Regions from separate parts of the Leuconostoc kimchii IMSNU 11154 genome, predicted to be linked through region 2. Evidence: a T-box and tRNA genes for the amino acid it is inferred to sense, from the RefSeq annotation. Region 2 holds a T-box; the other regions hold tRNA genes.

Region 1 (3,288 bases), 950 kb from region 2:
CGATTTGAACGCACTGCTAAGGCGCAGGAACTACATGATTTGTATGACAGTAGCACCTTAGAAGAACTTGAAAAAACACCACACGAAGTGATTATCGCCGGACGTATGGTTGCTAAGCGCGGTGCTGGAAAGGTGATTTTTGCTGATTTTCGTGATGTTTCGGGTAAGATTCAAGTGTATGCGAAACGTGATGATTTGGCTGAAAATTATCCAATTATTAAGCGTGCAGATTTAGGTGATTTCCTTGGTATTAAAGGTATCATGATGAAGACTGAAGCGGGTGAGTTGACAATTTTGGCAACGGAATTGACACACCTAACAAAAGCTTTGCGTCCAATGCCTGATAAGTTTCATGGTATTGCTGATGTTGAAACACGTTACCGCAAGCGCTACTTAGATTTGATTGCGAATGAAGAATCATTTAAGAAGTTCCAATTACGCTCAAAAATTATCTCAGCAATTCGTGCTTATATGGATTCACAAGACTTCATGGAAGTTGAGACGCCTATCTTACAGACTGAAGCGGGTGGTGCGGCAGCACGACCATTTATAACACATCATAATGCGTTAAATATTGATATGTATATGCGTATTGCCACTGAATTGTATTTGAAACGTTTGGTTGTGGGTGGTTTTGAACGTGTGTATGAAATTGGTCGTATTTTCCGTAATGAGGGAATGGATCCTAAGCACAATCCTGAATTTACCACAATGGAAACATATGCGGCTTATATGGACTTTACTGACGTTATGAACGAGACTGAGGGTATTTTTAAAGCAGCAGCTTCGGTTGTGTCTGATGACCTTAAAGTGACGTACCAAGGGACGGAAATTGATCTTGGCACTAAATTTGCTCGCAAGCACATGGTTGACTTGATTAAAGAGCAAACAGGCATTGATTTCTGGCAAGATATGACTGTAGAGACAGCGCAAAAACTAGCTGATGACAAGCACGTCAAATACGAAAAGTATTGGGATGTTGGCCATATTATCAATGCATTCTTTGAAGAATTTGTTGAAGATACCTTAATACAACCAACGTTTGTTTATGGTCATCCAGTTTCAGTTTCACCGTTGGCTAAGCGTAATGCTGATGACGATCGTTTTACTGATCGATTTGAGCTTTTCATTATGGGAAGTGAATATGGTAATGCCTTTACTGAACTAAATGATCCAATTGATCAACGCGCACGTTTTGAAGCACAGGTTGCTGAACGTGAAAATGGTAATGATGAAGCAGAAGGTATTGATGAAGACTTCATAGAAGCACTAGAATATGGTATGCCACCAACAGGTGGTTTGGGTATTGGAATTGATCGTTTGATTATGCTGTTGACAGATTCTGACACAATCCGTGATGTCTTGTTATTCCCAACAATGCGTTAATTATTTTTTGAAACTGATTTTTAAAAGCTTGACAAAACCTCTAATTATTAGATATAATAGTTAAGTTGTGTTAAGCAATTATTCCGACTTAGCTCAGTTGGTAGAGCACCTGACTGTTAATCAGGTTGTCGTCGGTTCGAGCCCGACAGTCGGAGTTTTATGAGAAGCAAATCTTAGAAGATTTGCTTTTTTTGTGCCTTAAAAAGTATTGACAAATAGATGTGAAACTGGCATAATTAAATAGTTGTGTTAAGCAATTATTCCGACTTAGCTCAGTTGGTAGAGCACCTGACTGTTAATCAGGTTGTCGTCGGTTCGAGCCCGACAGTCGGAGTTATCAGATAACTTCAATGTTATTATTTGCCGATGTAGCTCAGTTGGTAGAGCACGGGTATCGTAAACCTGGGGTCGGAGGTTCGATTCCTCTCGTCGGCACTAATTAAAAAATAGCTATCAATTATGTATTATTGATAGCTATTTTTTTGTGCGCTTATCAATAATACACGAACATTAATGATCAATAGTATACTAATTTTTAACAAAAAATAATATAATGAGGTTTTTAATTAGTTAAAATCGTTTTTTACTGAATTTTTTGTTAGAAATTAGTGAGCAATAAAATGAACAACTAATATTTTCGCCCTTAATATCGTTATCTTACACTGAAAATATAAAATAAAAGTCCATTTAAATAAACGAACTATGAATGCTGATTTAATCAATATTGTTCTTTTTTAACCGAATTATAACTAGGTGACTATCATGTGAAATGATATACTAAAAACACTGATATTGAGGGAGAATGATTATGAAATTAAGATTTTTAAATGGTTTGTTACCATTGGCTTTATTTGGATTACTTTTAACGAGTGATTCGGTCATTTATGCAGATGTCCAAATTACGAACAATGCTGATAATTACAGTAAGCCAAGCTTGGAACCTGATTACAAAAAAGCGGACATCAGTAATAGCGATAATATTGCGGTACAGTTTTTAGGTATTAATGATTTACACGGTGGCTTAGAAACAACAGGATCTGTTGATATTGGCACAAAAACGTATGAAGATGCAGGAACGGTTGGTCGCTTGGCATCTTATTTGAACCAAGCCGAGTCACAATTTAAAAAAGTAACGCAATCAGATAATAGTTTACGTATTGAAGCAGGCGATATGGTGGGTGCTGCGCCTGCCAATTCATCGCTGCTAGCTCATGAATCAACTATGCATGTTTTAAAGGCAATGAAGTTTAAAATTGGTACCTTAGGTAACCATGAATTTGACCAAGGATTACCAGAATTCAATCGTATACTAACTGGCGGGGCACCAAGTAGTCAATCAGATTCTTTGATAAAGAAATATACACACGATGCTTCTGGTATTGAAATGGTCGTTGCCAATGTGATTAATAAGAAGGACCACAAAATACCTTATGGTTATAAGCCTTACGTTATAAAGACTATCAAGCAAAACAAAAAGACCGCTAAAATTGGCATTATCGGCTTAGAGACATCAACATTACCTAGTTTGACATTATATAAAAATTATAAAGACTATCAGGTACTTGATGAAGCAGACACGATTGCAAAATACGATAAGATTTTACGCGGCAAGGGCGTGAATGCGGTGATCGTTGTGGGACATACAGGCGTTCAAAGTAAAGATAAGACGACTAGTGGTCCGACAGTAGATATTTTGCAAAAACTCAATAAAATTAATCCGAATAATAATGTGGGATTATATATTGCTGCACATTCGCATCAATATGCAAATGCACAAGTTGGACATACTCATGTGGTGCAGGCTGTCTATACAGGAAAAGCATACGATAATAGCTGGGCGTATATTAATGCTAAAACCGGTAAATTCACCAAAGTGTCAACACATGTTTATCCAGTATTATC
Region 2 (3,288 bases):
CGGTTTTGTAAGCCACGTTTTGGTGGTTTATTACTGTCTTCCGTTTCTTCTGTCATGAAAATTTGTCTCCTTTATCAATATACGCATTTTAACGTATACAAAAACCTAAAAATTTTTCTAGATACAATGTCAGATTGTTAACGTATCTCTGTCTCGCGAGAATAATTTGCAACATCAGCCAAAATATGATTCTTAAAATCAGCCAATGCTACGGTTTGTGTTTTTTCTTCACCATATTTGCGAATTGTTACAGTTTGCTCGTTAACTTCAGAATCACCAAGTACCAACGTATATGGTACCTTGTTTGTTTGTGCTTCACGGATTAAATAACCCATCTTAGCTTCTTTCTTTTCCACATTTACACGTAATCCAGCAGCTTGTAATTCTTTTTGTACTGCGTTTGCATAATCACCATGGGCAGCTAAGTTAACCGGAATAATTTGTACTTGTAAGGGTGACAACCACGTTGGAAAGGCACCCTTATACATCTCGATTAAGTAAGCAGTAAACCTTTCCATCGTACCAACAATACCACGATGCAACATCACAGGTCGGTGATTATCTTGTCCGTCAGCACCAATGTATGTCAGATTAAACCGTTCAGGCAATAAGAAATCAAGTTGAATTGTCGACATTGTTTCTTCACCACCCAAGGCTGTTTTAGTTTGAACATCAAGCTTTGGACCATAGAATGCGGCCTCACCTTCTGCTTCATAATAATCCAGTTTAAGGTCATCCATTGCGCGTTTTAGCTGTGCTTGAGACTTTTCCCACATCTCATCATCATCAAAGTATTTCTCAGTGTTTTTAGGATCACGATATGATAGACGGAAACGATAATCAGTGATGTTAAAGTCGCGATAGACTTCCATCATCATCGTCAAAATTGACTTAAACTCTTCCTCAAGTTTTTCAGGTTCAACAAAAGTATGACCATCATTTAAAGTCATTTCCCGAACACGTGATAGACCAGTTAATGCACCTGATTTTTCATAGCGATGCATCATGCCGAGTTCAGCAATTCGAATTGGTAATTCACGGTACGAACGTGGCTTGTGTTTAAAGACCATGATATGAGATGGGCAATTCATTGGACGTAGTTCTAAGAACTCGCCGTCTCCCATATCCATTGGTGGAAACATATCTTCACGATAATGATCCCAATGCCCAGAAGTTTTATACAAATTTAGATTTGATAGCACTGGTGTGTAGACGTGCTGATAACCGTTAGCTAATTCTTTATCAGTAATGTAACGTTCAACTTGACGACGAATCGTTGCACCATTTGGTAACCAAACTGGCAAGCCAGAACCAACTTCTTGACTCGTAAAGAACAGGTCCAGATCGCGACCAATTGTACGATGGTCGCGTTCCTTAGCTTCTTCACGGCGCTGTACTTCAGCATCTACATCTGCTTGTTTCCATTCCGCTATGCCATAAATACGTTGCATCATAGGATTTGATGACTTGCCACGCCAGTACGCACCTGCAACAGATGTTAGCTTAAAGTTTTTGACCCAACGGGTTGAGGGAACCAGACCACCTTTATCTAATTCCACATGATCGCCTTGGATAGCAATCGTTATTTTTTCATCCACAGGTAAATCTGTGATTAGTTCAATCTTATACGGATCTGATGCAAACATCTCTAATGCCTCTTCACGTGTCACTTGGCGTGAAACAATTGGCAGATCTTCTTTAACAATTTTATGCATCATGGCTTCAATTTCAGGAAAATCTTCTACTGAAACTTGGTTACCTATACCATTATCTGTATCATAATAAAAGCCATTATCGATAAAAGGACCAACACCAAAGTGCATATTTGAAAACTTAGGTATTCGCTTGAGTGCTTGTGCCAATAAATGTGATGCTGAATGACGTAACAAAGATAGTGCTTCATCATCACTAGTAGTTATTAATTGAAAATCGCCAGAGGATTGAATGCTATCATTCATACCCACGTAGTCACCATTTAATTTAGCCGAAACTGATTTTTTTGCCAACGATTTTGAAATGCTTTCAGCGACCTCTAATGGTTTTGTACCCTCGGCAAAGGTTTTTACTGCACCGTCTGGAAATGTAAGCTTAAGTTCTGACATTGTAATGTTCCTTTCATAACTCGTATTGTTTTTTAATAAGACTAATAATGACATTGATAAAAATAAAAACGTCCCTTTAAGCCAATAAGCTCAAAGGGACGTTTCACCGTGGTACCACCCAAGTTTAGCACGATAAACGTGCTACTTAAATGACAGCTAACGGTGTCACCCGAATGTTTTTCAAAAAATTACTAGACATCACTCAAAGGTAGTCTCTCATTCACAAACCACCCATTTCCACCAAATATGGGTTCTCTTCAGATTCATTACAATCAAGTTGTCCTTATCAACGTTATTGAGAATAATGTTATCACTATTTCAACGTTTGTGCAAGTTTTACTTTGATAATTGCTCAGCAAGTAATATCTCAAGTGCCTCTTTTGCAGTATCATCATGATCTAAAATGCCATTATCAAACGCCATTTTTAAAGCGTTATATTGTTGTTTTGTTAGTGTCATCATTTTTCTCCTTCAAACTGAATACTTTTATTATAGCCATGCGTGCATCAATTACAAGTCGCATAGCAAATCAGCATATAAAATTTAAATACCTAAATAATATTTTGAAAATAACGCTGCAAGTATGGCCCCCACAAACGGCGCAATGCCTGGAACCAAAATGCCGTATTTAAAATCAGCATTTGCTCTATTTTTCCAAGGCAATATTGCATACGCAATTCTTGGTCCCATGTCTCGCGCCAAATTCATAGCAAATCCTGTTGTACCGCCCATACCCATACCAACAGCCCAAACTAAAAAGCCAACCGCCAATGGCATCATACCTGGCACACCTTCAGAACGTGCTGAAATAGCCATAATGCTTGTCAAAAAAATAAAGGTCGCAAAAGCTTCAACGAAAAAATTACGCGGTAAGTTACGAATCGCTGGTGCAGTTGAAAAAATATTACGCACAATAACGGGATCAATATCTTTTTCAGATAGTTTAAACTGGTCGGCATACATCGTATACACGATAAGGGACCCCATTACCCCACCAAGAACTTCGACCAAACTAACAATTAAAAAATAAGGCACGCTAATATTCCCTAATACCAATTGTGCTAAAGCCATCGCGGGATTAATGTAAACATCCCCAAAAACAAACAATACAATTGAAATACCAAATCCCCATGTTGTAATAGAAAAAATGTGTCCAGAACCATGAAACTTTGTCCGGTTCAATACT
Region 3 (3,288 bases), 480 kb from region 2:
TTTGATTCTGTTTTTTAATTTTTTTCAGTGCTATAAAACTTAATAGGTAAAATAATAATAACAACACCATTATTATGCCAGCTATCCAGTATCGGCCATTTGTCGTATGCAGTAACAAATCATTTAATTTAGGTAGTCGTGTCACGATTCCCATAACCCCTGCACTGACTAAAAAGACGGCAAAGGGCCAAAGTAATGTTTTATCTTTTGCACGGAGGATAAAATATAGTCCACTTATTAACGCTAATAAAATAACAGCGATGCCCAATCCACCATCCAACCTTAAACGCAATGGTGTTTTCAGAAATATATTCACTAAGTAAATTGGTGCAATAGCAACACTGGCTACTATCCAAATCACAAAATATCGTAAATATTTATTTTTTAATGTCGTATTGACTTGATATATTGCTCGTCCTGAATATTTAAAACCAATCAAAATGTCAATGTATAACAAAGCTCCTGAAATTCCTAACATGCCCACATCCAGTGGCCTCTCTGCTATCATCAAGGATGGTAATAAGCAAATATAAATATACGTTAACAACATATATAGACCTACTCTAATAACTTCCCAGATATGACGTGGCATCTCAGATAATATTTCATCAGCAACTATTTTGGGATCCTTACCCAAATAACCAGCTGCTGAAACACCTTCGTTTTGTGCTTCCAAAATATCCTGTAATATGCTTAATAGTTGTGTCTCTATTTTGTGTTCATCGCGTGCAAAACCTTCGATTCTGATATACAACAATAAGTTTTCATAAAATACTTTATTTTCTTTGTTTAAACTTTCACGTAGTAAGTTATTTGCTTCAGTCATTTCCTTGGTTTTCATTATGATTCCTTTCATCAATCAATTGATTCACTGCATGTTCTAGAAATTGCCATTCATTAATAAAATCTTTTTTTGCCTGTATACCTGCATTTGTAATGAAATAGTATTTGCGATCTGGGCCTTCTAATGAGGACTTCATTTTCCCTTCAATTAACCCACGTCTCTCCATCGTTGTCAGTAAAGGATAAATTGTCCCCTTCGGTATATCAGATAGATCATATTGATTGATTTGTTTACTAATACCATAACCATAGTCTGGTTTTTTTTCTAAAATAATTAACATTACGCCTTGTAAAATACCTTTAAGCATTTGACTAGAAGTATTTGATTTCATTTTTCAACCTTTCGACTAGTATGTTTAACATATTATCAGTATATAATACATTTACTAGTTTGTAAAGCATACTAGATTAGCAAATAAAAAGTAGTGATACAATGTATCACTACTTTTTACATCATGCCGACTAGCGGAATCGAACCGTTGACCCCCTCATTACTAGTGAGATGCTCTACCAACTGAGCTAAGTCGGCAACGCCAAGTACTCAGGTATGCCTAAATCATACCAGATACCCCAGAGAACAATCATCCTCTTATACGGGTGACAGGAATCGAACCTGCACGCCTTGCGGCACTGGAACCTAAATCCAGCGCGTCTGCCAGTTCCGCCACACCCGCATCTTTGTTGATTACGCAACTATATTAGTTTACTTGAAAAAAGCTCATACGTCAATAGCTAATTGAATATTTGTTTTAAGTTGGTACTGGCGTACTAATAAGTCCAGCATGATACCATTGTAAACGAGTACCTGCCACATACCTGATGTATACTTTTCGCCACGAATAACGGCAGACATTAAGGCGCGCACAAGATCGTAATTATCTGATTTTTTGGCAATTTCTGCTACCTTAACTTCTGGGATACCTTCACGGAAACCATATTGGCGCAATGTTCGATCAAAATAACGATCATAAGCATCTGATTTAAAATAACTTTGGGCAAAAACTAAAATACCAGTTGAATAAGCTGGATAATGACTACCACGCCACTCTATTTCCTTGCCTTTGGCATCCTGTAAAACAGCAATATTTTTTTCAAAATCAAATGTCGTCATGTTTTATAACCTCACTTAACAATTATCGTGTTATAAGGTTATTATAACACATCCTTACTTTTTGTTAGTAAAATCAATTCAAAGACAAACTTAATAATCACTCGGAATACCGCGTAGACTGGCACAACTAAAATCATGCCAACAATGCCCCACAAGTTGCCTGCCACCATTAACAATATCATAATGGTTAATGGGTGAATTGCTAATGATTTACCAATGACGTTAGGATAAATAAAGTTACCATCAAGTTGTTGAACCACTGTCATTACAATTAAAACAAACAAGCACTGCTCCCACGACTGTGTACTAGCAACAAGTAATGCTGGTATAACACCTATCCATGGACCGATATAAGGCACAATATTCGTAATACCTGCTATAACTGCAAGAAGCCAAGCATATGGTTGTCCTATAATAAAATAACCAATCGCCATGGTCACACCAACAAATAACATTTCAATAGCTTGACCAGAAATATACCGCTCTATGGTATTATCCATTTTAGTTGTTAATTCAGTTATTTTGTCTGCATGGCGTTCTGGGAACATTTTTTTGATAGCAGGTACCAAACGCTCCCCATCACTTAACATATAGAACAAAACAACGGGGATGGTTACTAAATTAATAGTGACAGAAGTCACAGTAGACACAATTGATCCTAAAGTGCCAGCTGTAATAGTCAAAAATGATGCGGCATATTTACCAACAGCATCTCGCACTTGGTTAACATTAATTGATAAATTCAAATTTTCAAACCACTTACTATTAATCGTTTCAGTCGTAAATCGCTGCATATCTTGTGCAAATCCTGGTAGTGCGGTAATTAAATTTGTAATTTCACGCACTAATGTCGGTACCAATACAACTATAACACCAGCAATCACTGATAGGAAGAATAAGAAAGTTAAAATAACGGCTGCTTGACGTGGTATCTGCCAACCATGAATTTTTATTTTTTGGACGAGCTTTAAAATAGGTTTTAAGACATAATAAAGAAATCCCGCGACCAATAGTGGTACAAATACCGTTGATATAAATACCGAAATTGGCCGCATTAAAAAATCAAATCCCGATACAATCAAAATTAATAACGCTAATGCCAGCAACTCAATCGTCCAAAAAAACAACTTTTTTAATTTTTGGTTTAAAAACATCACTCTAATTCTCCCAGTGCTTTAAGCAATTTATGCTGAATTGTCGGCAGTGATAACTTTTGCCAATCATCTGATGATAGATACTGTTGATTTTCACTGGGCTTCAATTGCTGTCGCACTAACCAAATTTCCCAACGTCGATGCGTGAACACGTGAATAATCGGCTTAATGTTAAGCTGT

What was found. A T-box is a leader RNA that pairs with one kind of tRNA and senses whether it is charged. The one in region 2 lies ahead of thrS (threonine--tRNA ligase), so its partner is inferred to be a tRNA-Thr.
Region 1: it encodes a tRNA-Thr, which carries the amino acid that the T-box ahead of thrS (threonine--tRNA ligase) is inferred to sense. The anticodon was not compared.
Region 3: it encodes a tRNA-Thr, which carries the amino acid that the T-box ahead of thrS (threonine--tRNA ligase) is inferred to sense. The anticodon was not compared.

The regions. Positions count from the first base shown of each region.
Region 1 covers NC_014136.1:1,453,077-1,456,364, forward strand. Annotated here, with positions in the region: gene lysS (lysine--tRNA ligase) at 1-1,386, shown strand, start outside; tRNA gene LKI_RS07900 (tRNA-Asn) at 1,469-1,541, shown strand; tRNA gene LKI_RS07905 (tRNA-Asn) at 1,648-1,720, shown strand; tRNA gene LKI_RS07910 (tRNA-Thr) at 1,749-1,821, shown strand; gene LKI_RS07915 (bifunctional metallophosphatase/5'-nucleotidase) at 2,195-3,288, shown strand, end outside.
Region 2 covers NC_014136.1:397,236-400,523, forward strand. Annotated here, with positions in the region: gene LKI_RS02460 (amino acid permease) at 1-56, opposite strand, end outside; gene thrS (threonine--tRNA ligase) at 138-2,102, opposite strand; T-box leader at 2,194-2,401, opposite strand; gene LKI_RS11175 (hypothetical protein) at 2,439-2,564, opposite strand; gene larD (D/L-lactic acid transporter LarD) at 2,646-3,288, opposite strand, start outside.
Region 3 covers NC_014136.1:877,053-880,340, reverse strand. Annotated here, with positions in the region: gene LKI_RS04855 (membrane protein) at 1-841, opposite strand, end outside; gene LKI_RS04850 (PadR family transcriptional regulator) at 819-1,175, opposite strand; tRNA gene LKI_RS04845 (tRNA-Thr) at 1,300-1,372, opposite strand; tRNA gene LKI_RS04840 (tRNA-Leu) at 1,436-1,517, opposite strand; gene LKI_RS04835 (hypothetical protein) at 1,562-1,954, opposite strand; gene LKI_RS04830 (AI-2E family transporter) at 1,996-3,108, opposite strand; gene mutY (A/G-specific adenine glycosylase) at 3,108-3,288, opposite strand, start outside.